DNA from 3 places in the Kocuria tytonicola genome. Region 3 is predicted to be linked to each of the others. Evidence: riboswitches for the same ligand, from Rfam matches in the RefSeq annotation. Region 3 holds a riboswitch; each other region holds the start of a gene.

Region 1 (9,987 bases), 460 kb from region 3:
TGAACAGCGCGAAGGCCAGGACGCCGAGCACGGGCGCCATGGCGTGCAGTCCCTCGTTGACGGAGTGCGCCTCCTCGGCGGCCACGACGGTGGCGTTGGACAACAGGTACAGCGAGCTCATGCGGTTCCCTTCTCAGGCCGGCGGCGCCGGTCGGTCAATGCTGCGGACGCGCACCGGGTGGCGTCCGTTCCATGGTACGTCTCAGGGGCGCACGTGGCCGTCACCCTGGACGAGCCACTTGGTGGTGGTCAGCTCCTCCAGGCCCATGGGCCCGCGGGCGTGCATCTTCTGGGTGGAGATCCCGATCTCGGCGCCGAGGCCCAGCTGGCCCCCGTCCGTGAACCGCGTGGAGGCGTTGACCATCACCGCCGCGGAGTCCACCTCCGCGGTGAACCGCTCGGCGTTCGCGAGGTCGTTGGTGATGATCGCCTCGGTGTGCCCGGTGGAGTAGCGGCGGATGTGCTCCAGTGCCTCGTCCAGGGAGTCCACCACCTTCACGGCCATGTCCATGTCCAGGTACTCGGTGGCCCAGTCCTCCTCGGTGGCCTTGAGGTGGTCCGAGCCCGGGGGCAGCAGCGCCGCGGCGCGGTCGTCCACGTGCAGGGTCACCCCCGCCCTGTCCAGGGCGGCGAGCACCTCCCTGCCGGTCTCCTCCGCGCCGCCGTGCAGCAGCAGGGTCTCGGCGGAGTTGCACGTGGAGGTGCGGTGGGTCTTGGAGTTCACGCTCAGCCGGACCGCCATGTCCGCGGGGGCGGTGGCATCCACGAACACGTGCACGTTGCCCTCGCCGGTCTCGATCACGGGAACGGTGGCGTTCGTGACCACCGACTGGATGAGACCGCGGCCGCCGCGCGGGATGAGAACGTCCACCTTGCCGCGCGCGCCCATCAGGGCGTTCGCGCCGTCCCGGCCGTAGTCGTCCACGGTCTGCACGCAGTCCACGGGCAGCTTGGCGTCCGCGAGCGCGTCCCGCAGGATGCCCACGAGCGCCCGGTTGGAGTCGAACGCCGCGGAGCCGCCGCGCAGCAGCACGGCGTTGCCGGACTTCACGGCGATCCCGGCGATGTCCACGGTCACGTTGGGGCGGGCCTCGTAGATCACGCCCACCACGCCCATGGGCACGCGCACCTGGCGCATGCGCAGCCCGTTCGCGAGGGTCTGACCCCTGACCACGGAGCCCACGGGGTCCGGCAGCGCGGCCAGCTCGCGCAGGGCGTCCGCGAGCCCGGTGATGCGGGCGGCGTCGAGCTTGAGGCGGTCCAGCAGCGCGGCAGAGGTCCCGGCCTCCCGGCCGCGCTCGAGGTCCCGCGAGTTCGCCTCCAGGATGGTGTCCCGGCGGGCCTCGATGCGCTCCGCCATGAGGTGCAGCGCGCGGTCCTTCCACGCACGCGGGGCCTTCGCGAGGGCGCGCGCGGCGACCCGGGCGTCGTCGGCCATCAGGCCGACGCCGGTCACGGGGTCCTCCCCGAACGTCTCCTGGGCGGTCAGTACGGACGTGTTCTCGGCCACGGTTCCTCCTGGGGGTCCTCGGCTGGTCGGGTGGCGGGTGCGCACCCGCGGTGCGGTTCGGGACTACTTCTTGAGCGTGGTGCGGGCGGAGCGGGGGCGCAGGTTCACCAGGTTGTCCACGTGCACGAGCTCGCGCGCGTAGTCCTCCCCGAACTCCTCGCCGAGCTCGTAGGTGCGCTTGCCGAGCATCCCGGGGACCTCGTCGGAGCCGTAGTTGACGAGCCCGTGGCCCACCTCGTTGCCCTCCGCGTCCACCATGGACACCGGATCTCCGGCGCTGAACGTGCCGGACACGGCGGTGACACCCGCCGCGAGCAGGGAGCGCCGGCCGCGCACGGCCTCCACGGCGCCGTCGTCCAGCGTGAGGGTGCCCTTGATGTCCGCGAGGTGCGCGAGCCACAGCAGCCGCACGTTGCGGCGTCCGCCCGTGGTGGCGAACCAGGTCCCCACGTCCTCACCGGCCAGGGCCCGCTCGATGTTCGCCGCGGACGTCACGAGCGCCGGGATGCCCGACGACGCCGCGATGCGCGCCGCCTGCACCTTGGTCACCATGCCGCCGGAGCCCACTCCGGCGCGGCCGACCGTGCCGATCTCCACGCCCTCGAGGTCCGTGATGGGGTCCGCCACCGTGGCGATCCGCTCGCCGCCGTCCTGGGGGGGCCGGGTGTAGAGCGCGTCCACGTCCGAGAGCAGCAGCAGGGCGTCCGCCTTGATCAGGTGGGCCACCAGGGCGGCGATCCGGTCGTTGTCCCCGAACTTGATCTCGTGGGTGGCCACGGCGTCGTTCTCGTTGACGATGGGCAGGATGCCGAGGTCCAGCAGCCGCTCGATCTGGCGGTGCGCGTTCTTGTACTGCGAGTGGCGCATCAGGTCCTCGGCGGTCAGGAGCACCTGGCCCACGGTCACGTGGTGGCGCGCGAAGTACTCGGTGTAGCGCGAGATCAGCAGCCCCTGGCCCACCGAGGCCGCGGCCTGCTTGGTGGCCAGGTCCTTCGGCCGCTTCGAGAGCCCCAGCGGCTGCAGCCCCGCGGTGATGGCGCCCGAGGAGACGAACACCACCTCCACGCCCTGCGCCTTGATGCGCCCGAGCGCGTCCACGATGCTGCGCAGCGCGTTCTCGTCGATCGAGTTCTCGATCGACGTCAGGGAGGACGAGCCCACCTTGACCACCACACGGCGCGCGGCGGGCAGCTCCTCACGGCTGCCGATGGCCGAGCGGCGGTTCTTCCCGCGGCTCTCGGTGCTGAGCTGGATGGCGGACTTCGAGGCCTGCTGCTCCACGGCGGAGACGTCGATCGTCTCGGTGGGGGTCTTCTCGCGGTGCGTGCCCTGCGGGGTGCCGGTCACTTCTCGTTCGTCTCCTTCTGCTCGGCAGTGCGACGGCGATCTCGGGCTCCGTCAACGGACTCGGTCCAGATCCCGGCGCGGCGCTCCTCCTCGAGCTCCGCGCGGGCCTCGGACTTCGCGTCCATGCGGTCGTAGAACTGCTCCCGCTTCTCGCGGCGGGTGGGACGGGAGGTCTCCTCGAGGCGCAGGTCCGAGCCGCGCGGGCCGCCCAGCAGCTCCGCTCCGCCCACCATGGTGGGCTCCCAGTCGAAGACCACGCCGTTCTCCTCCGGACCGATGAGCACGGCGTTGCCGGGCTTCGCGCCGATCCGGAACAGCTCGTCCTCGATGCCCAGCTTGGCGAAGCGGTCCGCGAGGTAGCCCACCGCCTCGTCGTTGTTGAAGTCCGTCTGCAGCACCCAGCGCTCGGGCTTCTCCCCGCGCACGTGGTACAGCGGCTCCTCCGCGCGGTCCTCGCGCGTGATCACGAACTCCTGGCGGTCCTTCCCCCGACGACGCCGCGCGGGCTCGGGCTGCAGCACCGTCACCGTGCGGCGCTGCTCCTCACGGGCCTCCTCCTGCTCGCGGGCCTCGGCCACGAGGCTCGCCATGGCGAAGCCCAGCTCCCGCAGGCCCTCGTGGGAGGCCGTGGAGATCTCGAACACGGGGTAGCCGCGCTGCTCCAGCTCGGGGCGGATGAAGTCCGCGAGCTCCCGGGCGTCGGGCACGTCCACCTTGTTGAGCACCACCAGGCGGGGCCGCTCCGTGAGCGGGACCGCGGTGGGGTCCTCGTCCCGGATGGCCTCGGCGTAGTGCGCGAGCTCCGCCTCCAGGGCGTCCAGGTCCGTGAGGGGGTCCCGGCCCGGTTCGAGAGTGGCGCAGTCGATCACGTGCACCAGCGCGGCGCAGCGCTCCACGTGGCGCAGGAACTCCAGCCCCAGGCCCTTGCCCTCGGACGCACCGGGGATCAGACCGGGCACGTCCGCGACCGTGAACCGCGTGTCACCCGCCTGCACCACGCCCAGGTTGGGCACGAGCGTGGTGAACGGGTAGTCGGCAATCTTGGGGCGTGCGGCACTCATCGCGGCGATCAGGCTGGACTTGCCCGCGGAGGGGAAGCCCACGAGCGCGACGTCCGCAATGGACTTCAGCTCGAGCTCCACCTCCTGCTCCTCGCCCGGGATCCCCAGCAGCGCGAAGCCCGGGGCCTTGCGCTTGGGCGAGGCCAGTGCGGCGTTGCCGCGACCGCCCTGGCCACCGGCGGCGAGCACGTACTCCGCACCCTCCCCCAGCAGGTCCGCGAGCACGTTGCCCTCGCGGTCCTTGACCACGGTGCCGTCCGGGACGGAGAGCACGAGGTCCTGGCCCTTGAAGCCGTGGCGCATGTCGCCCTTGCCGGGCTCGCCGTTGGGCGCCTTCTGGTGGGGTGCGTGGTGGAAGCCCAGCAACGTGGTGGACTGTCCGTCCACCCGGAGGACCACGGAACCGCCGTCCCCGCCGTTGCCGCCGTCCGGACCGCCCAGCGGCTTGAACTTCTCGCGCTTGACGGAGACGCAGCCGTGGCCGCCGTTGCCGCCCGTGGCGTGCACGATGACTCGATCAACAAAACTGGCCACGTGGCTCCTCGACGTCTGGGTCCCCCGTGGGCGGGCGGACCGGGGTTCTGCTCAAAAGACTAGAGGGTGAGCGCGAGACGCGCCCACCCTCCAGTGGTCGCCGCCACGCTCAGGTGGCGGCGGGTGGACCCTGAGGTCCGAAGCAATGACTACTCGGCGGTCTGGATGTTGACCACGCGGCGGCCACGGCGGGTGCCGAACTCGACGACACCGGCGGCCAGGGCGAACAGGGTGTCGTCCTTGCCGCGGCCCATGTTCAGGCCCGGGTGGAAGTGCGTGCCGCGCTGGCGGACGATGATCTCGCCGGCGTTGACGGACTGGCCGCCGAAGCGCTTGACACCCAGGTACTGGGCGTTGGAGTCACGGCCGTTGCGAGTGGAACTCGCACCCTTCTTATGTGCCATGGTGTGTGCCTACCTTCGTTGGAAAATGTACGGGGGACCGGCGGTCAGGCGTCGATGCCGGTGATCTTGACCGTGGTCAGCTCGGCGCGGAAACCCTGACGCTTCTTGTAGCCGGTCTTGTTCTTGTACTTCATGATCGAGATCTTGGGACCGCGCAGGTCCTCCACGATCTCGGCAGTGACCTTGACGTTGGCCAGGGTCTTGGAGTCGGAGGTGACCTTGTCCCCATCGACCAGCAGCAGTGCAGGGAGCTCGAAGGTGCTGCCTGCCTCGCCGGCGACGCGGTCAAGGGTCACGAGGTCTCCTACGGAAACCTTCTCCTGGCGGCCGCCTGCGCGGACAATCGCGTACACCACTTGGGAACTCACTTCTCTCGACATCTATGGACTGCGTGTAATGGCCGGGTGGGCTCCTGGAGCACTGCGAATGTCGAGACATCACGCCGCGGTGGTTCACGACCGACCGCACGGTTGCGTGGCTATCGCATCAAAACAGGAAGTTCACCCGAGCGTGCCGCTTCCGGGCGCGTGTCATTGCTGATGACGCACACCGGTGGCTGGCACCGACAGCCCAGACTACCCGATGACCCGAAGCCGCGCCAATCATGGCCGCCCGGCGGCGTCGTCCGCGGTCTGGGCGAAGAACGCGAGCTCCAGGCGGCACGCCCGCCGGAATGCACGGCGCATGGCCTCGCGCGTGGCGGGGTCCGCGGTGGCCGCCGCACGGTCCACCGCGCGGCGTGCGACGTCCGTGGCACTCTGGAAGTCCGGGTCGCTGTAGGTGGCCAGCCAGTCCGCGAACGGGTGGCCCTCCCATCCGACGTCGTGGGCGCGCCGGGTGAGCTCCGTGCCCACGTGGGCGTAGAGCCAGTAGCACGGCAGCACGGCGGCGGCTCCCACCGCGAAGCCGTCCTGGCCCGTGCGCGCCAGCAGGAAGTCGGCGTAGGCGCTCGTGGTGGCCGAGGGCGGTTCCGGGGAGCGGCCCCCGAGGCGGGCCCGGTGCAGGGCGGACTCGCCCGTGACCACCGCGGCGGCCGCGGCCGCGAAGAACTCCCGGATCTCCTCCCCCGGCGCCGCGGCCGCGAGCAGCGCCAGTGCCCGGGAGTAGGCCTCCAGGTACTGCATGTCCTGGTCCAGGTACCACTCGAACGCCGCCCGCTCCAGGGTGCCGTCCCCCAGCGCCGTGACGAACGGCAGTGCCGCGATCTCCTCCCGGATCGGCGCGCAGTCCTCCCAGAGCTCGTCCGTGAACCGCTCCGCCGTGCCCCGCGCGTCCGCCTCCCGCGCGTCTGCGGGCTGCCCCGCGCCGGCTGCGGGGACGCCGTGCGCACGGGGACCCACCCCGGAGCGCCCGGGCGCGGCGTCGTCGTCCGCCGCGCCGGCCGCCGAGACGAAGGCGGGGTCCGCCACGAGGTCCTGCACGTGGTGCATGTGGTGCACCGGGCCGTTGCCGTGGCCCACGTGCAGGGAGTCCGCCGCGCGCAGCGCACCGCGCAGCCACGTGCGGGCCGTGCCGATGCCGCCCGCCCAGTCCCCCGTGCGGGCCACCACGGTGGCGAGCGCCGAGGACAGCGAGCAGCCGGTGCCGTGGGTGTTGCGGGTGGCCACCCGCGCTCCCCCGTACTGAGCGGCGGGCTCCTGCCGCCCGGGGACCACGAGGGCGTCCGGGGTGCTCTCCCCCGCGAGGTGCCCGCCCTTGACGAGCACCCGCGTGCCGAAGGTGTCCGCGACGGCGCGCCCCTGCGCGAGCGCCTCGTCCCACGTGCGCGCCACGGGCCGTTCGGCCAGCACCGCGAGCTCGGGCAGGTTGGGGGTGATGAGGTCCGCGTGGTGCAGGATCCTCCGCAGGGCGTGCTCGGCCTCGGGCTCCAGCAGCCGGCCGCCCGCGGTGGCCACCATGACGGGGTCGACCACGACCACGGGCGCCCGGTGCTCCGCGAGCCACCGGCCCACGGTCTCGATGACCGGCACGGAGCCGAGCATGCCCACCTTCACGGCGTCCAGCTCCACGTCCTGGGCCACGGCGTCCAGCTGGGCCTGCAGGACCTCCACCGGCGGGGTGTGCACGGCCACCACACCCTGGGTGTTCTGGGCGACCACCGCGGTGACCACGCTGAGTCCGTAGCCGCCCATCGCGGCAATGGACTTGAGGTCCGCGGCGTGCCCGGCACCGCCCGTGGGATCGGTCCCGGCGATCGAGAGGACGCGGGGGGCGGGGGCAGAAGGCGTGGTGGTCACGACATTCCCTTCGCTAGTGCGAGCTAGATCAGGTTCGACGGGTGTGTTCTCAGCCGCTCGGCGGCACCCCGTGTGCGTGGTCCCGATCATGCCACAGGAGCGCCCGGACGGGTCCGAGCGCTCCTGCGAGGTGGTGCATGGTGGTGTTCGCGGTGCGCACCCGGACGGCCCGGGCGCGCACCGCGGCCATCACTCGCCCTGGGGCGTCATGGTGATGTCCTGGGCCTTGACGCCCACACCCACCACCGTGGGCCGACCGTCCGACGCCGCCACGGGATTGGCGGACGCTGCCGCGGTGAAGCGGGCCGCGGTCCTCTCGGACGGGGTGTACTCGTGCTTCTGCACGCTCGCGGTGCCCGGTGCCGCGGCGGGGGCCACGGCACGCCGCGAACCACGACGCCGCCTGGCCGGGGTCTGCTGCTCGGCGGCCGGCTGCGAGGCGGTCGCGCTGCCGTTCCCGGCCGCGCCCCGACCGGCCCCGTTCCGGCCGGCACTGCTGGCCGCGGCATCGCCCGAGCCGGCGTCGGACCCGGAGGTGACCGCTCCGGCGGCGCCCACCACCCCGGTGGTGCGCGGCGCCGCCGCGTTGTGCCCGGAGGAGGTGCCCTCGTCTGCGCCGCCGGAGGACGATGCCGCCCCGCCCTGGGAGCGGGACCGGCCACGTCCGCGGCCGCGCTGGCGTCCGGAGCGCTCGTCCGTGCCCTCGGAGCCCCGGTTCCGGGTGCCCTCGGTGCCGGACCCCGTGTCCGTGGCGCCGCGGCCCCCGGAGGTGTGGCCGTCGGTGTCCTGCGAGGCGTCCTCGCCGGAGAACGCGGCGGTGAGGGAGTCCAGGGTCATGGCCTCCTCGGCGGTCTCCCGCTGCTCACGGGTCTTCGTGCCGCCGTGGCGCCCGGACCCGGAGTCCCGCGAGCGGTCCTTCTGCGGGCGCTGGCCCTGCGGCAGTTCGATGACCTCGCCGTGGATGGTGAGGCTGGAGGAGTCGCCCTCCCCCGCATCCTGCCCCGAACCGGTGTCGGTGTCGGAGCCGCTGCCGTCCTGCGAGCCGTTGTCCTCGCCGTTCTGCGCGCGACCGCGGCTGCGCTTGCCGCGGCGCTTCTTGCGGCGGCGGCCGCCCTCGGACTCGCCGTCACCGGCGTGCTCGCCCCCCTGACGGCCGCCGGAGTGCTGCTCCGAGCCGTCCTGGTGTGCGGAGTCCCCGCCGCCGCTGCGGGCGCCGTCCCCGGAACCGTCCTGCGCGGCGTCGTCGTCCTCGTGGGAGGAGGCTGCCGCGATGTTGGCGAACGCGGTGCGGGTGGCCTCGTCCCGGGCGTTCTGCTCGCCCGAGTCCTGGGACCGGTTGCCGGAACGGGGCTTCTCCTGCGCGGGGGTGCCCTGCTTCTGGCGCGAGCGCTTGCGGTCGTTGCGCCCGCCCCGGTGGTCCGTGGGGGCGGGGGCGTTGCGGCCCTTGAGCGGGTGGTCGTGGACCAGCACACCGCGGCCCGCGCACTCCTCGCACGGCTCGGAGAAGACCTCCAGCAGCCCGGTGCCCATGCGCTTGCGCGTCATCTGCACGAGGCCCAGGGACGTCACCTCCGCCACCTGGTGCTTGGTGCGGTCCCGACCCAGGCACTCCACGAGCCGGCGCAGCACGAGGTCCCGGTTGGACTCCAGGACCATGTCGATGAAGTCCACCACGATGATCCCGCCGATGTCCCGCAGCCGCAGCTGGCGCACGATCTCCTCGGCGGCCTCCAGGTTGTTCTTGGTGACGGTCTCCTCGAGGTTGCCGCCCGAGCCCGTGAACTTGCCCGTGTTGACGTCCACCACGGTCATGGCCTCGGTGCGGTCGATCACGAGCGAGCCGCCGGAGGGCAGGAACACCTTGCGCTCCAGGGCCTTCTGGATCTGCTCCTCCACGCGCATGTGCACGAAGAGGTCCTCGTCCTCGGTCCAGCGCTGCAGCCGGTCCAGCAGGTCCGGGGCCACGTAGGTCACGTAGGCCTCGATGTTGTCCCAGGCCTGCTCGCCCTGGACCACCATGGCGGTGAAGTCCTCGTTGAACACGTCCCGCACCGTCTTGATGGTGAGGTCCGGCTCCGCGTACAGCATCTCCGGGGCCAGCGTCCTGGTGGAGCGCGCCTTGTCCTGGATCTGCTCCCACTGCGAGCGCAGCCGGTTGATGTCGTTGGTCAGCTCGGTCTCGGACGCGCCCTCCGCGGCGGTGCGCACGATCACGCCCGCGCCCTCGGGCAGCCGGTCCTTGAGGATCTTCTTGAGCCGCTGGCGCTCCACGTCCGGGAGCTTGCGGGAGATGCCGGTCATGGACCCGCCGGGCACGTACACGAGGTAGCGCCCGGGCAGGGAGACCTGGCTCGTGAGGCGCGCGCCCTTGTGGCCCACGGGGTCCTTGGTGACCTGCACGAGCACGGTGTCCCCGGACTTCAGGGCGTTCTCGATCTTGCGGGGCTTGTTGCCGAGCTCCGCTGCGTCCCAGTCCACCTCACCGGCGTAGAGCACGGCGTTGCGCCCGCGCCCGATGTCCACGAACGCCGCCTCCATGGAGGGCAGCACGTTCTGCACCTTGCCCACGTAGACATTGCCGATCAGCGAGTCCTGCTGGGTGTGGGAGACGAAGTGCTCCGCGAGGATCCCGTCCTCCAGCACACCGATCTGGATGCGGTCCTCCTTCTGGCGGACCAGCATGGTGCGCTCCACGGACTCCCGGCGGGCCAGGAACTCGGCCTCGGTGATCACGTGGCGGCGGCGTCCGAACTGACGGGACTCACGACGGCGCTGGCGCTTGGCCTCGAGCCGCGTGGAGCCCTTGACGCCGGTCACCTCGTCGCTGCCGGTGCCCTCGGAGGCGCCACGCGGTGCGCGCACGCGGGTCACGGAGCCGTCGGAGTCGTCCACGA
Region 2 (9,987 bases), 340 kb from region 3:
GATCACGGGCACGGCCACGTTGAGGATGGAGTTGTCCACCATTTCCACCAGCTGGGTGAGGCACAGCCCCAGCAGCGCGGGCCACGCCGCGCGGAAGCTCTGCGGGGCACTCGTGCCCCGGTGACGGGCGCGGCCGTCGATCGTCTGAGTCATGGGAGGTCCTTTCTCACGTCGAACACCGTTCGACTTATCGAATTGCGTTCGAGAATAGAACGATGTTTGATCCGGCGCAACACCTCGCTATCGTGATCCGCATGACGCCCCCATCCGGCCCCGCCGGCAGCCCTTTCCGCGACTCGCCGCAGCACCGCGACCCTCACCGCCCGACGCCGCCGCGCGCCGGCTCGGTCTCCGGCTCCGCCCCCGGGAGCCGGCGCGCCCCGCGCGGACCGTCCGGCGGGCGGGACCCGAGAACGCGGGGCGGGGGCGGACGGGCGAGCGGGCGACGTCGTGCCTCCCTGTCCGTGGACGCGATCGTGGACACGGCGATCACCATGCTGGACCGGGACGGAGCCCAGCGGCTCACGCTGCGCAACCTGGCCGCGGAGCTCGACAGCGGCGTGGCGAGCCTCTACTGGTACGCGTCCGGCAAGGACGATCTGATGGCCATGGTCGCGGACGAGGTGCTGGGTCGTGCGCTGCACGAGTTCCAGGCCCTGCGGGAGGGTTCCAGGAGTGCGCCGGAGCAGTTCACGGACTTCGCGGCGCCCGCACCGGACGGGCGCACCAGCGCGGCCACCGCGGCGGCCCTCGCGGACCTGCGGTGCTTCTCGCTGTGCCTCTTCTCCCAGATGCTGGCCCACCGGTGGCTCGCGGCGCAGCTCGTCAACGCCGGCCCGGACGAGGAGAACGCGCTGCGCACGTGGGAGTGCACCGGGCAGATCCTGCAGCGCATGGAGCTCACCACGACGCAGCAGTTCCACGCGTCGCTCGCGGTCACCAACTACGCGTCCGGCATGGGGGCGGAGATCTCCCAGCGCCAGCAGCTGCGGGACGCCGTGAACGCGGAGGAGATGTTCCGCGAGCAGCTCGAGCGCTGGGACCACGCGAGCCCACGGGAGTTCCCGTTCGTGCACTCGATCCTCGGGGAGTTCCGCCGCCACGACGACCGCGCGGAGTACGTCGCGGGACTGGACCTGCTGCTGGCCGGGATCGAGCGGCAGACGTGGTCAGGCGGTACGGCGCCCTGAGCACCACCGCAGGGAGGGGATTTTCCGTACAGTGGTGTCCATGGTCGATATCGTCACGGTGTGCACCGGCAACATCTGCCGCTCCCCCATGGCCGAGGCCCTGCTCCGGGCCGAGGTGGAACGCGCGGGACTCGCGGACCGCGTCCGCGTGTCCTCCGCGGGTGTGAGCGACGAGGAGCACGGGCGCCCCGTGGACCCGCGCGCGCAGAGCGTGCTGACCCGCAACGGGCTGGAGCTGCCCGAGCACAGTGCCCACCGCATCACGGACGAGGAGCTCGCGGACGCGGACCTGCTGCTGGCCATGACGGACTCCCACCGGCGGCAGCTGCTGCAGCGCCTGAACTCGGCGGACGCCGGGAAGGTGCGGATGATGCGCAGCTTCGACCCCGAGGCCACCGGCACCGGCGAGGACCTGGACATCGCGGACCCCTGGTACGGCGGCTCGGAGGACTTCGCCACCGCGTGGGAGCAGATCCGTGCGGCCACCCCCGGGCTGGTCGCGTGGCTCCAGGAACGGGTGACCACCCGGTGATCGGACCCGAGGAGGGCTTCCAGGACGACGAGACCGCCCGTTTCCCGGACGGCGTCAACCTCGCGCGGCTGCTGCCGCCCATCACGCGCAAGCCGTGCATCGTGGGCATCGACGGCCGCTCCGGCGCGGGCAAAACCACGCTCACGGACCAGCTCGCGGAGGTGCTGCGCCGCTCGCACGACGTCGTCGTGTTCCGGCTGGAGGACCTCTACCCCGGGTGGGACGGCCTGGTCCGGGGCATGGGCATGTACTTCTCCGAGGTGCTCGAGCCCCTGCGGCGCGGTGCGGACGCCCACTGGACGGCGTGGGACTGGCTCACCAACGAGCCCGGCACCCCGCGCCTCACGCGCACGGCGGAGATCGTGCTCGTGGAGGGCGTGGGGGCGTGCCACCGGGAGGCCCGTGCCCTGCTCGACACCTCCGTCTGGGTGGAGCTGCCCACGGCGCAGCGCAGGCAGCGCGCGCTGGCCCGCGACGGCGGCGCCTACGACGCGCACTGGGACGAGTGGGCCGCGCAGGAGGCGGAGTACCTCGCCGGGGACCCCGTGTGGGAGGCCGCGGACATCATCCTCCCCGGGCCGTCCCTGGAGCCGTCCACCGCCCCGGAGCGCGAGACCCCGTGACACCCCGCGGCGCGCGAGCCACGGCCGTCATCATCTCCCCGCTCACCGGGCAGCCGCGGCTCGTGGATCCCACCCTGCCCCACGTGGGCCTGGAGGACCAGGCACTCACCCGCGGGGACGGCGTCTTCGAGACCCTGCACGTCCTGGACGGGGTGGCCTACAAGTTCGACGCCCACCACGCACGGCTGCGCGCCTCCGCGGCCGCCGCGGAGCTGCCCGCGCCGTCGGCGGCCACGTGCCGCACCGCGCTGGAGCTCGCCCTCCACGCCGCCGCGCCCGGTTCCCGTGACCCGTCGCGCGACCTCGGCGCGGAGCACGCCGTGAAGCTGACCGTGGCGCGCGGCACCCCGGACGGGGAGCCGTGGGCGTGGCTCACGGCCTCCCCCGTTCCCGGGGCCACGTTCGCGGCCCGCCGGGACGGCGTGTCCGTCCTGCTGCTGGAGCGCGGCCACGACCCCGCCGAGGACGCCGGGCTGCCGTGGCTGCTGCCCGGTGTGAAGACGCTCTCCTACGCCGTGAACATGGCGGCCGTGCGCCATGCCCGCAGCCGGGGCGCGCAGGACGCGGTGTTCGTGACGTCCACGGACCGCCGGATCCTGGAGGGCGCCACGTCCTCCGTGGTCTGCGCCCGCGTCCGGGACGGCGACGCCGCTCCCACCCTGCTCACGCCCGAACCGTCCCGCGGCGTTCTCCCGGGCACCTCCCAGGCCCGGATCTTCGACGCCGCCCGGCGCCACGGCTGGGGTGTGGACTACGGACCCCTGCACCCCGAGGACCTCCTGACGGCGAGCGCCGTGTGGCTCACGTCCTCCGTGCGCCTGGCCGCACCCGTGACCTCGGTGGACGGTCACCCGGTGCCCACGGACGAGCGGCTCACGCGGACGCTCACGGACTTCCTGGTGGGCGCCTGATGCGGCTCGGCCCGCCGCTCACTGCCAGATGAACCGGTGCGTGCCCAGGGACATCGACACCGCCAGTGCCCCCACGGCGGTCAGCACCACGGCGGCGCCCACGAGCACGTCCACGCGGCCGTAGTGCAGCGTGCGCGCCCACGTGCGCGGGCCCGCGCCGAAGCCGCGGGCCTCCATGGTCATGGCGAGCCGCGTGGCCCGGCGCAGGGACTGCACGAGCAGCGTGAAGGCCTGGCCGCCGAACTCCCGCAGCGCGTTCCACGGTCCGCGTCCGCCGCCGGCCCCACGGGCCCGGCGGGCCGCCGCGAGCACACCCCACTCGGTGACCATGACCTCCACGAGTCGCAGGGCGGCGAGTGCCGCGAGCACGAACCGCGCGGGCAACCGGAGCGTCTGCGCGAGACCGTCCGCGAGGTCCGTGGGATCGGTGGTCAGCAGCACGGTGATCCCGGGCAGGGCGATGGCCAGTCCGCGCAGGGCGATCGCGGCACCGGCCGCCAGCGACCCGGTGGTGATGCTCACCCACCCCACGTGCAGCAGCACGGGACCGCCCGCGGTGGAGAGCATCGCGGTGCCCCAGCCGCTGATCACGGCGGCCAGCACGACGGGCCACAGGGTGGTGAGAAGCCGCCACGGGCCCAGCCCCACGCCCGCGAGCAGCACGAGCTGGCCCGCGAGCGCCACGGCGTTGGTGACCGGGTCCGCGCTCACCACGATCATCAGGGTGATCAGCAGCGCCCCCAGCAGCTTGACCACGGGGTTGGCGCGCGCCAGGAACCCGGTGCGGGGCGCAAACATAGACGGTGCGGTGACGGTGCTCATGCACCCAGCTCCAGTTCCTCGGCCGCGAGGGCGTCGATCAGGTCACGGTCGTGGGTCACCGCGACCACCGCGGTTCCCCGGTCCAGCTCCGTGACGAGGAGGTCCACGAGCTCCTGCCACGTCCGCGCGTCCTGGCCGAACGTGGGTTCGTCCAGGATGAGCACGTCCGGCGCGGCCGCGAGCACCGTGGCCACGGACAGCCGCCGTTTCTGCCCCCCGGAGAGCGTGAAGGGGTTGGCGTCCGCGAGGTCCGCCAGGCGGAGGCGGTGCAATAGCTCTGCCACGCGAGCGGCGTCGTCCTCCGGTGCGGGCGGATCCGTGCGGTGCGCGGCGCTGACCCGGCGGCGCAGCTGCTCGGGACCGAACTCGAGCTCCTGCCGCACGGTGGGGCGCAGGAACTGGTGCTCGGGGTGCTGGAACACCGTGCCCACGCGGGCGACGAGCTCGCCGCCGTCCCACAGGGAGGGGTCCCGGGGGGCGTCCCCCGCCAGCCGGGCGCTGGCCCGGACCGTGCCGCGCACGGGCACGAGCAGCCCCGCGAGGGTCAGCGCCAGGGTGGACTTGCCCGCCCCGTTCACCCCGGTCACGGCCAGCGCGCGCCCCGCGCGCACGTCCAGCGAGATGTTCTCCGCGGCCACCGGCACGTCCGGCACGGCTGCGGGCTCCGGGGCCTCCCGGCCGCGCCGCCACGCCGCCCGCGCACGACGTCGCCTGCGCGCCACCGCGCGCCGTGTGGGCTGCACGCGCGAGACCGCGAGATCCCGCGCGCTCAGCAGCACCGCGCCGTCGGACGCCGCAGGGGTCGCAGTCGCAGTTGCAGTTGCAGTTGCAGTTGCAGTGACAGGAACTGTGGCAGGGGCCTCGACGGACGGGGAACGGGAGGCTGGGCCGGTGCCGGTGGCGGGGGCACGGCTGTCCGAGCGGTGCGCCGGCGTGCGGGTCTCGGGGACCCAGCCGGGAACCCACGTGCCCTGCTCCTGCAGCAGGGCCCGGGCCTCGTGGAGGGTCTCGTGCGTGGGCCCGTCGAAGGCCACGCGGCCGTGCTCGTCCAGCACCACCACCCGGTCCACCACGGATTCCCACAGGGCCACGCGGTGCTCCACGACCACCAGGGTGATCCCCTCGCCCCGCACGGCCCGGGCTACGGCGCCGCACAGCTCCTGGGCGCCCTGCCCGTCCACGCTCGCGGTGGGCTCGTCCAGCAGCAGCAGGCGCGGACGCATCGCGAGCACACCGGCGAGCGCGAGGCGCTGCTTCTGCCCGCCGGACAGCGCGGTGGTGGGGTGCTCGAGCGGCAGGTCCAGCCCCACGCGCTCCAGTGCGTCCCGCACGCGCGGCCAGATCTGCTCGCGTGGCACGGCCAGGTTCTCCAGCCCGAAGGCGACGTCGTCCCCCACGCGTGAGAGCACCACCTGCGTCTCGGGGTCCTGGTGCATGAACCCGACGGCGCCCCGGGCGTCCCGGGGGTCCGCCCCGTCCACGAGCACCTCGCCCGAGCCGGACTGGCCGTCCGGGTCCTGCTCCACCCCGGCGAGCGCCTGCAGCAGGGTGGACTTGCCCGCCCCCGAGGGGCCCAGCAGCAGCACCCGCTCCCCCGGCGCCACGGTGGTGGTGACCTCCCTCAGGCTCGCGTCCTGCCGGCCGGGGTAGTGCCAGCCGAAACGGCGGAGCTCCACCGCCGCACCCGCGGGGACGGGCCCCGCCGCCGTCATCGGCGCGCGGCCCCGGACGCGAGGGCACCCAGCACCCCGGTGGCCTGCAGCGCCCGCACCACGAACCACATCAGGGCACCGGCGATCACGGCGCCGGAGATCGTGGTCAGAGCGGCATAGACCACCTTCTGGTCCGCGGCCCACTCGTAGTTGTACATGATGTCCTCGCTCACACCGAGGAACAGCCCGGAGACGGCTCCGCCGAGGGTCGCGACCAGCAGCCCGAAGCGCCGGTACCCGGTGAGGAGGAACACGAGCTCCACGCCCAGGCCCTGCACGAGGCCCGAGATCACCACGGTCCAGCCGAAGTGCGTGCCCAGGAAGCCCTCCAGCACGGCGGCCAGCAACTCGCAGAACAGTGCGGCGCCGGGCTTGCGGATGATCAGCGCGCCGAGGGTGCCCGCCACGAGCCAGCCGCCCGAGATGAGACCGGCCGAGGGCGGGTACGCCACGGCACTCGTGGACACCACGGGGTACAGCAGGTTGGACCACATCCAGAAGATCACCGCGCACACCGCCGCCAGGACGGCGGCCACCACGATGTCCACCACCCGCCACGACTGCGTGCGGGGCCCCCGGCCCGGGGACGTGCGTGCGGTGGTGCTGCGTACCTGCGTCATGAAGATCCTCCTGAAGACTCCAGGAGGGGAGGGACTGCGGACGCCCGTGCGTCCGTGCCCCTGAGATGCTCGACTCCCTAGCGCCGGTATGAACCGGATCAGGTTCGAGGGTCTGCGCTCGCGCGCACTCTCAGCGCCGCTGCGGCGCTCCCCTGTCGTTGAGCCCCCAGTCTAGACGACGCACGGCCGGGTACGCGGGGTACCCGGCCGTGCGGCGTCGTGCGGTGCGGGCCGTAGCCCGGGGGCCGCGGTCACGCGGATCAGATCTCGGTCTGCGAGGTCTTCGCGGAGTCGTTGTCCTCGGACTGCATCTTGGCCACCTGGCGGGAGATGCCCACCTTGATGACGGTGCCCACCAGGCCCGTGAGCAGGGACCAGAGGATGATGTCCCGCCAGGCCTCGTCCTCGTCCGGGTTCTTGGCGGGGGGCTCGTTGCCCGTGACCTTCTTCCAGACCACGGTCAGCGCCTTGTTGGACAGGGCCACACCGCCCAGGGAAGCGGCCGTGCCGAGCAGGTCCATCGCCTTGTTCATGGGTTTCTCCTTGGTTCTCGTGAGTGCCGCCGGCGCAGGGTGGGCGACGGCGTCGTGTTCCTACCCCAGCATACGAACCTCGGCGCGTGGCCGGGGACACCGCTGCGGGGGAGGCGGCAGGATGCCACCCTCAGCCGGACTCGTCCCCGGCGCGCGCCACGACGTCCCGCAGCTCGTCCGCCACGAGGTTCTCCTCGTGCAGGTGCTTGGAACGGTACGCGGCGCGGCCCACCATGTGCGCGGACACCGGAACGGTCAGCAGCTGGAAGATCCACGCGAGGACCAGCAGCGGGACCATCCGGGGCTCTCCGCTCTCCAGTGCCACCGCAGTGAGCAGCAGGAGCAGCCCGAAGACCTGGGGCTTGGTCCCCGCGTGCATGCGCGAGAGCAGGTCGGGGAAGCGCACCAGACCCACCGCGGCCGCCAGGGACATGAAGGATCCCACCACCAGGCACACGAGCGCCACGACGTCCACCACGGTCTGCCAGTTCACGAGCGGTCCAGTCCCACGTTGCGCGCGACCGTCACGGAGCCCAGGAAGCCCACGAGGGAGACGATCACCAGCAGCACGATGTTGTCGGTGTGGTGGTGGTAGACCATCTCCACGGCGAGCGCCGCGCCCACGATGGCGAGCAGCACGTCCGTGGCGATGACCCGGTCCAGCAGCGAGGGCCCCTTGGCCAGGCGGTAGAGGGTGCCCACGGCGGCGAGCGCCAGGATGACACCGCACACCCACACGGCCACGTCGAACACGGTCATGAGCGCTCCTCTCCTGGGCCGTTCCCGGCCTCCTGCATGTTCTCGGTGGGGGACTCCACCGCGCCCGAGGCCTCCGTGCGCCCCGGGTCCCCCTTCACGGGCAGCAGCGCGAGGTCCTCCCGGGAGCCCATGATCCGGATCCAGGCCGCCTCGGTGTCCAGGACGGAGCGGCGGAAGGCCTCCGCGTGCGCCGGTGTGGCGATGTTCAGGACGTGGAAGTAGAGGATGCCGTTCCCCCGGTCCACCTCCACCACGAGGGACCCGGGGATCAGCGCCATGGTGTGCCCCACGGCGGTCATCAGGAGGTCGTTGTTCTGGCGCAGCCGGGTCCCCAGCACGGCGTTGCGCACCCGGGGTCCCTTCCGCAGGGCCACCAGGAACACCACCAGGCTGGCCTTGGCCACCTGCCAGACGAACGTGACCACGAACAGCGCGAAGTGCACCACGTTGAACCTGCCCGAGAGCCGGACGGGTGGCAGCACCAGCAGGCGCGTGACCAGCAGGGCCAGGATCAGCCCGAAGACCAGGTTGCCGGGGCTCCAGTCCCCCCACAGTGCGCCCCAGACCACCACGAGCCACAGGATGAGGGGCAGCTCGGCGCGCAGGGAGTTGCGGGACTGCCGGCGGACGGCGGACGTGCTCACGGGGCCTCCTCGCTCACGCCGCCCTCGCCCACGGGGGCGAGCACGGCCTCGGTGTAGCGGTCGGGGTGCACGAGGTTGTCGGCGGCGCTGCCCGCGAGGTCGAAGAGCGGCCCCGCGAGGACGGTGAGGGCCACGCCCACCGCCACGAGCGCCGTCGTGGCACCCACCATGGTCTTGGGGAGCAGGACCACGGGGGCCGCGCCCGAGAACCTGCTGCCGGGCTTGCCCGCGACCACCCGCGAGGTGCGCGGCCGGTGGCCCTGCGCGGTGGTGGCGCGCAGCACGGGGTCCGGGTACTCGGCGTCGTCCACGCGGCGCAGGAACACGCGGTTCCACACGCGCACCAGTGCCATGAGCGTGAGCAGCGAGACCAGGACGGACACCCCCACCAGGAGGTAGTCCAGCCACGTGCCGCTGCTGATGCCCGCCTCGAGCAGACCCACCTTGCCCAGGAACCCGGAGAACGGGGGGATCCCCCCGAGGTTCAGCGCCGGGATCAGGTAGAGCACTCCCAGCAGGGGCGAGATCTTCAGCAGCCCCGCGAGCCGGTCCACGTTGGTGGAGCCGCCGCGCCGCTCGATCAGCCCCGCCACGAGGAACAGGCTGGTCTGGATCACGATGTGGTGCGCGATGTAGTAGACCACCGCGGCCAGCGCCTGCGGGGTGCCCACCGCGATGCCGAAGATCATGTAGCCGATGTGGCTGATGAGCGTGAACGAGAGCATGCGCTTGATGTCGATCTGGGCGAGAGCACCCAGGATGCCCACCAGCATGGTCAGCAGGGCCACCCACATGAGCAGGTCGTTGATCTGGCGTCCCGGGAACAGCAGGGTCTCGGTGCGGATGATCGAGTAGACGCCCACCTTGGTCAGCAGTCCCGCGAACACCGCGGTCACGGGAGCGGACGCCGTGGGGTAGGAGTCCGGCAGCCAGAAGGACAGCGGGAAGACCGCCGCCTTGACCCCGAAGGCGATGAGCAGCATCAGGTGCAGCTGCATCTGCGTGCCCTGCGGCAGGTCCGCGAGCTTCACGGAGAGGTCCGCCATGTTCACGGTTCCCGTGGCGCCGTAGATCATCCCGAGCGAGATCAGGAACAGGATCGAGGAGATCACCGAGACCACCACGTACGTGACGCCCGCCCGGATGCGCTGCGCCGTGCCGCCCATGGTGAGCAGCACGTAGGACGCGGTCAGCAGGATCTCGAATCCCACGTAGAGGTTGAAGAGGTCCCCCGCGAGGAACGCGTTGGACACCCCGGCCACGAGCAGCAGGAACGTGGGGTAGAAGATCGAGATGGGGCCCTCGTCGTCCCCGCCGGCCACACCCTCGCTCACCGCGTAGACGAGCACCGTGAGGGAGACGACCACCGAGACCACGAGCATCAGGGCGGAGAGCTGGTCCACCACCATCACGATTCCGTACGGCGCGGCCCAGCCCCCCAGGTGCACGGCCTGCGGCCCCTGGTTCCACACGTCCGCGAGCATGAGCGCGTTGAGCACGAGCGTGAGCACCATGGTGCCCACGGTGACGGTGCGCTGGAGCCTGTTGCGGTGGACCACCACGAAGTTCACGGCCGCGCCCACGAACGGGATCAGCACGGCGAGCGGTGCGAGCTGCGCCAGATCAGTGCTCATGGGTGCT
Region 3 (9,987 bases):
GATGACACCCAGCGGTTCGGAGCTTCGTCCGCCGGCCACACGTTGTTTTCCTCACAGCCACGAGAGGCGCGGACCACACCCGGGTCAGTCGTCGCAGCGGGCCCGGGGCACCGGAGGGCGCCGCCCGGCCGGAAGCCGGCCGGGCGGCGTCGTGGTCCCTGGCCAGAGGTCCCGGATCAGGAGGTGGCGCCGTCCGGTTTCCGCAGCGTGGGCCTGGGGAGGTAGACCTGGCCGCCGGCCGCGAGGAACTCCTGGCTCTTGCGCTGCATGCCCGCGATCGCGGCCTGGTTCTCCGCGCTGCCGTAGGTGTCCCGGATGTCCTGGGAGATGCGCATGGAGCAGAACTTGGGCCCGCACATCGAGCAGAAGTGCGCGGTCTTGGCGGGCTCGGCGGGCAGGGTCTCGTCGTGGTACTCCTGCGCGGTGACCGGGTCCAGGCCCAGGCCGAACTGGTCCCGCCAGCGGAACTCGAAGCGCGCCTTCGAGAGGGCGTCGTCGCGCTCGGTGGCGCCCGGGTGGCCCTTGGCGATGTCCGCGGCGTGCGCGGCGATCTTGTAGGTGATCACGCCGGTCTTGACGTCGTCCCGGTTGGGCAGGCCCAGGTGCTCCTTGGGGGTGACGTAGCAGAGCATCGCGGTGCCGTAGCGGGCGATCTCGGTGGCGCCGATCGCGGAGGTGATGTGGTCGTAGCCAGGGGCGATGTCCGTGGCGAGCGGGCCCAGCGTGTAGAACGGGGCGCCGTCGCACAGCTCCTGCTGGCGTTCCACGTTCTCGCGGATCTTGTGCAGCGGGATGTGGCCGGGGCCCTCCACCATCACCTGGACGTCGTGCTCCCACGCCCGCTTCGTGAGTTCCGCGAGGGTGTCGAGCTCGGCGAACTGCGCGGCGTCGTTGGCGTCAGCGATGGAGCCGGGGCGCAGGCCGTCGCCCAGGGAGAAGGCGACGTCGTAGCGCGCGAAGATCTCGCACAGCTCGTCGAAGTGCGTGTACAGGAAGTTCTCGCGGTGGTGCGCCAGGCACCAGCCGGCCATGATCGACCCGCCGCGCGAGACGATCCCGGTCACGCGCTCGGCGGTGAGCGGCACGTAGCGCAGCAGGACGCCCGCGTGGACCGTCATGTAGTCCACGCCCTGCTCGCATTGCTCGATCACGGTGTCCCGGTAGATCTCCCACGTGAGCGCGTTGGCGTCCCCGTCCACCTTCTCCAGCGCCTGGTAGATGGGCACCGTGCCGATGGGGATGGGCGAGTTGCGCAGGATCCACTCGCGCGTGGTGTGGATGTCGTTGCCCGTGGAGAGGTCCATGAGCGTGTCCGCTCCCCATTTGGCAGCCCACTCCAGCTTGGCCACCTCCTCGCTGATGGAGCTGGTCACCGCCGAGTTGCCGATGTTCGCGTTCACCTTCACCAGGAACTTCCGCCCGATGACCATGGGCTCGGATTCCGGGTGGTTCACGTTCAGGGGGATCACGGCCCGGCCGGCGGCCACCTCCTCCCGCACGAGCTCGACGTCGCACTGTTCTCGCAGCGCCACAAAGCGCATCTCGGGGGTGACGACGCCGCGGCGCGCGTATTGTATCTGGGTCACGCACCTGCCGGGCCGGGCCCGCCGGGGTTCCGGCTTGCTTCCCCGCCATTGCTGCTGCGGGGCGCCACGACGGACGGCGCCGCGGCCATCGTCCTCCAGTTTCCGACCGCGGGCCTCGTAGACCTCGGTGTCCCCGCGGGCCTCGATCCACTCGGCACGCCAGGGCTCCAGGCCCTCCTCCGGTACGCTGCCCGGGCCCATGGTGCGGTACACGCGCAGGGGCTCGTTGGGGGTGCCGTCCGGGGAGTCCAGCTGGTGGATCTCGGTGACGGGGACCTGGATGCAGTGCTCCGTGTCCTCCAGCCAGGCGAGGCGGTGGGAGTTGTGCTGCTCGGACTGGGTTGTGGCACTCGAAGTAGTGCCTTCTCCGTCCGTCGGAGTGGTGCCCGTAGGCGCGGTGGTGCTGTGAGTGGTGGTGCTGGTTGGTGTGGGGGCATGGGAAGACATGGCCGTTCCTCACTTCCTACGCCGGTATGACCCGGTTCAGGTTCGACGGTCTCGAGCAGCACTGGCCCGATCTCAGCCCCCGTGTCTGGGGCTCCCGTGTGGACGGTCACATGTCTAGCACACATTGCTCTTCAGGCGACTCCTGAACGGTTCCTGCGCCGCGTCCCCGAAGGTCTTGCGGGCAAGCCACCCATGGTTACAATCAAAAGCATGCGCCGTGCGTGAGTAGTTTCCTGCCCTGTCAATTGGACCAGAACGGATTACTCATGCCCTCGGATATTTTGCGCCTCTCTCTTCCCACAGTCACTCGCTCAACCCACCGATCGTCCCCGGTCTCCATCCGCTCCTTGGACGCGGCTTCTCGAACCTCCCTGGCGAAGCTCTACTTCGAGGGATACCCATTAGGGGTCGCCGCCGAGGACATGGCCTCGGCCCGTGAAGAAATTGAGGCGACTTTCCGGGGAGACTACGGCGCTTTAAGACCGGATGCTTGCGCCACGGCGTGGGTCAACAATCGGCCCGTTGGCGCGGTCATGGTGGTGGAACATTCCATCTGGGACGAGTGGTTGGATGGTCCGTTCATCATCGACCTGTTCGTTCATCCACGCTATCGGGGCTTGGGCGCGGGACGGGCCCTCGTACTGCATGCCATCGAAACATGCTCGGTCGCTGGCAATGCTGCGATCAGTCTGCGCTTCGGAGACGGCACGTCGCCCGCAGCGATGGGCCTCTACGAAAGCTTAGGGTTTACCGCCTACCCATCCGCATGACCGCAGCTACCTGGCTTCAAGAGGGGTGAGGGTCTTGGTATAAGCAGGGGCCTCATTCCGTGAGCGTGGCCACCCGCCTGGTTGTTTCCGAGCGGTCCATCCCGGTGACCTTGCCGAGGTGGCGCCGTGCTGAGTCACTGGAACCATGCCTGACAACGGCCCTGCACGGATGGTGATCCGCGAACACACCCCGTCCAAGGTTGCGGGGCACGTGGATGAACTCGTGAACCTGCAACGCGTGGCCTATCGCGTGGAGGCCGCCCTGATCGGCGACGACCGCATCCCGCAGCTCAGCGAGACAGCGGCGGAATTGACGGCGGCAAAACTCACGTGGCATGTGGTGGTGGAGGGAGGCGACGTGATCGCCGCTGTGGCCACGGGACGGTACAACGTTCCCGCGGCACCTCTACGAGCGCCTGGGGCTCCACCACCTCGAAGACCGCGAGGTCCTGAAGCGACTGTCGGTCAGTGTCTACAAAGAGTGACGGCCCACGTCATCCGAGAGCGAAAGGGGCCAGCCTCAGTTCTGCCGTCGGCCGAGGCCGTCGCGCTGGGCCAGTGGCGCTTGGGACAGTCCACCCGTCCCTAGCCGCTCACGAAGCCTGTAGGCGTGGGCGTCTGACAGCATCCGTTCCTTGTATCCTTCGACGCGCTCGCGATCCACTGAATGCTCCGCCACGAAGTCTTTGAGGGCTTTTGCCATGGGGGTCAACGTTCCTTTCAGCCTGCCCAGATGCATCTCGATCAGGTCGTCCACCCGCGGAGACGCTGACGCCCATTATTCTTCCAAGCAGCGCCCCCGGCACGTCCGCACGGATCTCTGGGTGACTCCCTGATTTACGTGGGGCCGAGTGGTTTCACCATGATCAGACAGGGAGTTCCCTCACCCCACAGGGCGGTTTCCTCCATGGGGAGAAACCCACACCTCTCATAGAATTTTCTCGTGCGCGCGTATCCAGGGTCCGGATGTGAGGGGCCAAGAGTCTTGACCTCCAGGAGCTTCACCCCGCGTGCTCTGGAATCGCCTTCGACAGCGGCCAGCATTGCGGAGCCCACTCCTTGACCGTGGACGCCCCGGTCCACCACAGTGAGATGGATTTCAGCGACGTGAGGAAAGTGACGGTTCACAAGCGTCACACCGACGACCTTGTTCAAACTGTCACGGACGGTCCACGTTTCCATGATACAGGCCGCATTAATGTACTCAGCATTGGATTCGGGCCGGCCAAACCACTCCGGAACTGTGCCCAGCAGCCGGGCCACGTCCTCGGTAACCTGGCCATCCCGTTCTGCGCGCCATTCACTTCTCGCCACGTTGACCTCCTGTCGACCATGGCGAATCAGTCACGGGACAGTCCCTCGCACCGGGTCGCGACGAACACCATGAGCGGCTGATCCGCACCGCCGGTGAATGGTGCCCTATTCCAGTCCCGGTACGTGGCCGTGACATCCAGGCCCGCCATCGCGAGGTCCTCGACAATCCGTTCATGGCTTCGGAACTGCAATCGTTGGACCTCGTTCGTCCCGCAACCGTCGTCGAACTCGTAGGTACTGTGCATGACCACCACGCCGTCCTCGCCGGGCGGATCGGTCCTCAACGACTCCCGCAGGATGCCGGCGGGCGTCTCCCGCCAGGACGCTTCCTGCTGCCACTTCTCCCACGCGCGAGCCTCGGGGTTGCGGCTTTCGAAGGCGAGAAGGCCTCCGGGACGGAGACCCCTGGCAATGTCGGACAGCGCGGTGTGCCACTGCGCTCCGAGAATGTGCATCGCCACGTTGCCGCTCATCACCACCATGTCGGCGTTGTTCGAGGTGATCTGCTCAGAGGTGCCCTGAATCCACCGCACCCGGTCACCGCCCTGCCGGGTACGCGCCTGCTCGAGCATGGCGGAGGATGGATCAATCCCCGTGACTTCCCGGCCGGGACCGCAAAGCGTCACCGTGAGCAGGCCGGTGCCGCAGCCCAGGTCCGTGATCCGGGTAGCACCGCTGTGCGTAGCCATATCCCGGAAGAAGTCGTGATCGGGCCCGTCGGGGTTGTCAAAGTCGTAGACCGCCACGAGACGGGGATCGTCATAGCTCATGACTCGAGAAGTTCAGCCAGCTGAACCGCGAGGGAGGCTAAGCGTGAGTCAACGACCGACCACACAATCGCATGGTCCACTACGGCATACTCGTGCGCGATGACATTGCGCATGCCGATGATTCGGCCAAGATCAGGCACTTCCGCAGCGGTCTCCGGATCCGTCCGCCGCAGTCGCTTCAACGCTTCCCCCAGAATCTCCAGCTGGCGTTCCACGGCCGACTGCACCAGCAGGTTGGCATGGAAATCATTCCCGTCGATACCGTCCACGAAGGAGAGAATCGCCAGACAAGCTTCGCGAGCATCCCAGAGGTGTGCCTTAGAGGTGGGCAACATAGACAGTCTCCGTGTGCGCCAGTGCCGACTCCCTGAAGTACGGGTTTCGGATGGCGCGCTTGACGACCAGGTCGACGTCGCGTTCAACAATCTGGCAGAGCTCATCCCGGAGAGCGCAGAAGTCCTCGAACGGATCTGCACGATCCGGGAGGAAGACGACCAGGAAATCGACATCACTGTCGGTAGCAAAATCACCTGAAACAGCTGATCCGAACAGCTCAAGCTCTGCGACACCATGACGCTCTGCGGCACGGCTGATCGCGTCCAGGTCGAGGCTCACGGTCTGACTCATGCGCCCAGTGTCCCATGGCATGGCGGACAGCGGTACAGGACGTCGTGCGCCTTGTTGAAGGAAGCTAGACCGTTGGTAGCTCGAAAGTCACACCACGGCGAGCGGCGTAATCGCCGCAATGCGCTCCCCCGCCCGGTCTTCCGCGCAGTCCAACTCGTAGAGGCTCTGCAGGTTGAGCCAGAACTCCGCCGAGGTCCCGAAATAGCGTGCCAATCGGGGGGCCGTGTCCGCGGTGATCCCCCGCTTGCCGTGTACGATCCCATTGATCCACCGAGGAGGCACCCCGATGGAGACGGCGAGCTTGTTCGGCGTGATACCTAATCCTTCAATGAAGTCCTCCATCAGAACTTCTCCCGGGTGGATCGGCTCGATCAGGTCCGCCTCGGCGGTAGTCGACGAGTTCGACATTGTCCGCACCTTCATTGACCCGCCCCATTCCGGGCACCACCTGTCCCATGGGCTGACCTCAATCTCTACCACGCGCTCAGCCTATTCGGCTCTGGCCGATCCCTACCTCAGGGGCCAAACAGGGCGAGAGGCACCACGGCGATGCCGTCCCTTCGCCGGTAGGCAGTTGGACCCGTCGTGATGATCAGACCATCCACGAAACGTGATCCCAGCTGGTCGCGCAGCCAGCGCAGGTGCTTGCCGTCGGAGTCGCTGACAGCCGCCGCCAGTTTCACCTCCACACCGACAACGCCACCGTCGGGCCCCACGACCACGAGGTCCACCTCGTGGTCGCCGTTGCGCGTCCGCAGGTGTGCGATGTCGGCCTCCGCCGCCTGCGCGGCGACACGGACGCACAATGTCACCAACGATTCGAAGAGCATCCCCAGCATGGAACCCGCCTGGGGACGAAGTGGCTCCCCTTTGCCGCCCAGCAGTGCATCAGCGCCCAGGCCGAGGAGGCGAGCTGCAAGAGCAGGATCGGCCAGGTGGTGCTTCGGAGCCTGCCCGAGGCGAGTCATCGGACTGCCGGTCGGGGTCCAGGCCGGCACAGGGTCGAGAAGCCACAACGAGGCGAGCACCTGGCGGTAGGACTCGGCGGTCGCCCGTGCCGGCTTGTCGCTGTGACCAGGGGTCGCCGCATCAAGAATCTGGGAGTAGCTCGCCGTCGTCGAAGTGGCGGAAGCATACGCTCGCAGCCAGGCCATCATGGCCTCCGGGCGACGGACCGCCAGGCCCTGCTCTGGCACGTCGCGCTCCACAGCATTGCGCAGGTAGGAATCGAGCTGAAAGCCCCGGGCGCGGGAGCTCAAGCCGCGCATCCCCGGAAAACCCGAGGCGACGATTTCCTCCACGTATTCGGGCAGCCCCATCGTCGACTCACCCTGGATGGCGTCACGTTCCGCCAGAACAGCAGCAAGGCTCACGGTCGGTGTAACCAGACCACGCTCCGCGAGCGTCATGGGACGCATGCGCAGGCGGCCGATCCGACCGGCTCCCGAGTGCTGCACGGTCCCGTCCTGCAGACTCGCGCTACCGGTCAGAAGGAACTGCCCGCCTGTGGCATCCTCATCCACGGCACGGCGAACGACGTCCCACACCTCCGGCACCTTCTGCCACTCATCGACGAGGAGCGGGCGAGGGCGGCGGAGGATGATCTGCGGATCCGCTACGACGGGCTCGCGAACGGCTTTGGAGTCCAGCTTCACCAGCCCAGCCGCCCGTTGTTCCGCCGTCGTGGTCTTGCCTACGGCCTTGGGGCCGTCCAGCGCGAGGGCCGCCACCTCGCCGAAGAGATCATCCAGCTCGAGGTCCACGATGCGACGGGTGTACGACATGGCTCAACTATACCATTAGCAGATGTCTAACTAGGCCAAGCGCATGCTTCAAACTAAGCAGAACGCCACTGAGTTGCCGCAAACTGGCCACCTTGAAGGACATCGCGTTTCGACTGGCCAGGGTCACGACCCACGCCCCCTCCGTACTCGTAGATCGGGACTGCTCCAGGTCCCTCAGCCTTCTACGTGTCAGCCCCGTGTGCGATGCTCAACATTGGCCAGCCAGAGACGGACGGAGACTCCATGAGCACCGCACCCGATACCCCAGCCTCGATCCCTGAGCACCTGCTCGAGACAATCACCGATGGCATGGACTTCCGCGACGACCAGGGATGGATCCCCTGGGCCTGGGGAGTCCTTGCCCGCGCTGGCGACGTCCCCGCGCAAATTGATGAAGACGACCCCGATTACCCCCGTAGCCTCATGACGCTCGCGGCACTCGGCCGACTCTACGATCTTTTCCAGCAGGTCCTCTCAGGTCTGAGCGCCGATCTCGAGACGAACCCTGATCTGGTCGGCGAGGTCCGCCCCGCAATCACAACCATCGAGCTCGCTTGCTACTCCGAGGCTGAAGGTGTCTGCGACACCGCGTGGCCCGAGACGGGCAGCGGGCTTCTACGAGAAGCCATCAGGACGCGGACTGAACAAATCAGTGCCCGACTCGTAGAGCTTCTGGGTACCGCGCGTCTCTTCACATCCCTCTTTGTCACCGGGACGGCGACTGCCGCCATGGACGACGACACTGACGTGCCTGCGGACACTCACTCACCGGCGGAGGATGCTTTTGACCGGTATCTCCCGTCCGTCGTCAACGACGATCTCACGGAGGACAAGCAGCGAACGTACGCGTGGCTCAGTGGCGACCTCGACCTTACCTGACTCGTAACGATCAGCGTTATCTGGTCGATCGCGTATATCCAAAAGTAGGGTAAGCCGAAGATGCGCACTCTGCGGTAGCAACACAATACTCGCCAGCAAGTCATCCCGGTCGTGCCCCCCATCGATCTCGACCGGCGCGACCCAGTGCCTCAGCATTTCGGGAATCACCCCGATCTGCTCGCCCACGCGGCGAAACGTTCCCGCCCTGGTCGCTGGATCTAGTCGCGCTTCCACGGCCATCCCCGTCGCCCTCTCCCCGAAGCTCGTCGGGCTACTTCCTAGGTGCTGTCATGCTCCGCATCCTCCCGTGGGATCAGAGACTCCACCAGCCCCGGGGCGATTCAGGCAGCTGGCAGAGTGGACTGAACTCCAGGCACCTGGGGGCGGAGACGTGCCCGAGGCAGGTCGCTGAAAGTACCCTTGGCTTAGAAGAAGGCTTGCACATCAAGCCATGACGAAAGGCAAACATGGCCGTGGCGGCACGAGGCGGAATCGAGCACGGCGAGGTCTTCACCAGGCAGTGGGTGGTGGACACGATCCTGGATCTCGTCGGCTACACCGTCGACCAGGATCTGACCCAGAAGAAGCTAGTGGAGCCATCGATCGGCTCAGGCGCTTTCTTTCTCCCGATTGTCACGCGCTTGCTGGAGTCTGCTCGGGCCCATGATGTGGCCATCGGCTCGCTGGGAGGCTGCCTGTTCGGCCTGGACCTGCAGCCAGGGCACGTTGAGACCTGCCGGGAGCGGACCGAAACGCTGCTCAGCGTTGCCGGAGCCAGCGAAGAGGAAATCCAGAGCCTGCTGGCCAGCTGGCTGAAGCACGGAGACTTCCTGCTGGACGAGATCCCGTGGAACGTGGACTTTGTCGTGGGTAACCCGCCCTACATCCGCTCTGACGACCTTGACGACGACGTCGAGGCCGAGTATCGCAAGCGTTGGCGCACTATGCGTGGCCGTGCAGACATCTACGTCGGCTTCTATGAACGGTCCTTGGCGATCCTGGCTGAGGGAGGCAAGCTCGGGTATATCTGCGCTGACCGGTGGATGCGGAATGCGTATGGCAAGCCCCTGCGGGCCCTCGTGTCGTCGCATTACGCGGTGGAGAGCGTGTGGCAGATGCATGACGTAGATGCTTTCGAGTCACAGGTCTCGGCGTACCCGGCCATCACTGTGGTGGCCAAGACCGAGCAGGGCGCTGCGACGGTGATCGACACGACCCACGAATTCTCCGATGCTTCGGCGCTTGAGGCGAAGACGTTCGTGCAGGGCAATGCTACCGAAGCCAAAGGCATGGGCTGGGAGGGTGCACGCCTGCCCAGCTGGTTCGAGACAGATGACTTCTGGCCTGCCGGCAAGCCGCACACGATCAAGATCCTGGAGCGCCTGCAGGAGCACTTCCCGACGATCGAGTCGGATGGCGCGACCAAGATCAGCATCGGGGTCGCCACAGGTGCAGACAAGGCCTACATCATCAGCCAGGACGCAGTGTGCGGTGTCGAGCCTGACCGCCTCATGCCCATTGTGATGGCCGACGACATCCGCGCAGGCTTCCTCAAGCCGCCGACAAAGCTGCTGCTCAATCCGTGGGATGAAAACGGTAAATTGGTTGACCTGGCCGCGTACCCGAGGTTCGCGCAGGTGCTAGGGTCACATGAAGCGGTGAAGAAGCGCTTCGTCGCAAAGAAGAATCCATTAACGTGGCATCGCACGATCGACAAGGTCTATCCGGAGCTGGCCGAACGGCCCAAACTCCTGCTGCAGGACATGAAAGCACAGATCACGCCAGTACTGGAGCCGGGCGGGTTCTACCC

What was found. Region 3 has a riboswitch for thiamine pyrophosphate ahead of thiC (phosphomethylpyrimidine synthase ThiC). Riboswitches for the same ligand answer to the same signal wherever they lie in the genome.
Positions count from the first base shown of each region.
Region 1: linked by a shared signal. The riboswitch ahead of EAE32_RS06845 (bifunctional hydroxymethylpyrimidine kinase/phosphomethylpyrimidine kinase) and the one ahead of thiC (phosphomethylpyrimidine synthase ThiC) in region 3 are both predicted to bind thiamine pyrophosphate.
Region 2: linked by a shared signal. The riboswitch ahead of EAE32_RS03195 (ECF transporter S component) and the one ahead of thiC (phosphomethylpyrimidine synthase ThiC) in region 3 are both predicted to bind thiamine pyrophosphate.

Region 1 is NZ_RDEX01000001.1:1,501,145-1,511,131, reverse strand. It holds gene EAE32_RS06875 (hypothetical protein) at 1-121, opposite strand, end outside; gene EAE32_RS06870 (glutamate-5-semialdehyde dehydrogenase) at 203-1,510, opposite strand; gene proB (glutamate 5-kinase) at 1,574-2,764, opposite strand; gene obgE (GTPase ObgE) at 2,854-4,452, opposite strand; gene rpmA (50S ribosomal protein L27) at 4,602-4,856, opposite strand; gene rplU (50S ribosomal protein L21) at 4,901-5,212, opposite strand; gene EAE32_RS06845 (bifunctional hydroxymethylpyrimidine kinase/phosphomethylpyrimidine kinase) at 5,459-7,093, opposite strand; TPP riboswitch at 7,081-7,174, opposite strand; gene EAE32_RS06840 (Rne/Rng family ribonuclease) at 7,283-9,987, opposite strand, start outside.
Region 2 is NZ_RDEX01000001.1:704,192-714,178, reverse strand. It holds gene EAE32_RS03230 (MFS transporter) at 1-153, opposite strand, end outside; gene EAE32_RS03225 (TetR/AcrR family transcriptional regulator) at 477-1,190, shown strand; gene EAE32_RS03220 (low molecular weight protein-tyrosine-phosphatase) at 1,231-1,722, shown strand; gene EAE32_RS03215 (uridine kinase family protein) at 1,692-2,345, shown strand; gene EAE32_RS03210 (aminotransferase class IV) at 2,342-3,256, shown strand; gene EAE32_RS03205 (energy-coupling factor transporter transmembrane component T family protein) at 3,275-4,078, opposite strand; gene EAE32_RS03200 (ABC transporter ATP-binding protein) at 4,075-5,790, opposite strand; gene EAE32_RS03195 (ECF transporter S component) at 5,787-6,410, opposite strand; TPP riboswitch at 6,468-6,574, opposite strand; gene EAE32_RS03190 (DUF4235 domain-containing protein) at 6,671-6,943, opposite strand; gene mnhG (monovalent cation/H(+) antiporter subunit G) at 7,074-7,436, opposite strand; gene EAE32_RS03180 (MrpF/PhaF family protein) at 7,433-7,702, opposite strand; gene EAE32_RS03175 (Na+/H+ antiporter subunit E) at 7,699-8,346, opposite strand; gene EAE32_RS03170 (Na+/H+ antiporter subunit D) at 8,343-9,980, opposite strand; gene EAE32_RS03165 (Na(+)/H(+) antiporter subunit C) at 9,970-9,987, opposite strand, start outside.
Region 3 is NZ_RDEX01000001.1:1,042,185-1,052,171, reverse strand. It holds gene thiC (phosphomethylpyrimidine synthase ThiC) at 177-2,033, opposite strand; TPP riboswitch at 2,030-2,141, opposite strand; gene EAE32_RS04775 (GNAT family N-acetyltransferase) at 2,255-2,803, shown strand; gene EAE32_RS11685 (hypothetical protein) at 3,324-3,560, opposite strand; gene EAE32_RS04770 (GNAT family N-acetyltransferase) at 3,641-4,117, opposite strand; gene EAE32_RS04765 (class I SAM-dependent methyltransferase) at 4,144-4,887, opposite strand; gene EAE32_RS04760 (HepT-like ribonuclease domain-containing protein) at 4,884-5,222, opposite strand; gene EAE32_RS04755 (nucleotidyltransferase family protein) at 5,206-5,514, opposite strand; gene EAE32_RS04750 (HigA family addiction module antitoxin) at 5,602-5,922, opposite strand; gene EAE32_RS04745 (ATP-binding protein) at 6,030-7,298, opposite strand; gene EAE32_RS04740 (hypothetical protein) at 7,542-8,177, shown strand; gene EAE32_RS04735 (Eco57I restriction-modification methylase domain-containing protein) at 8,645-9,987, shown strand, end outside.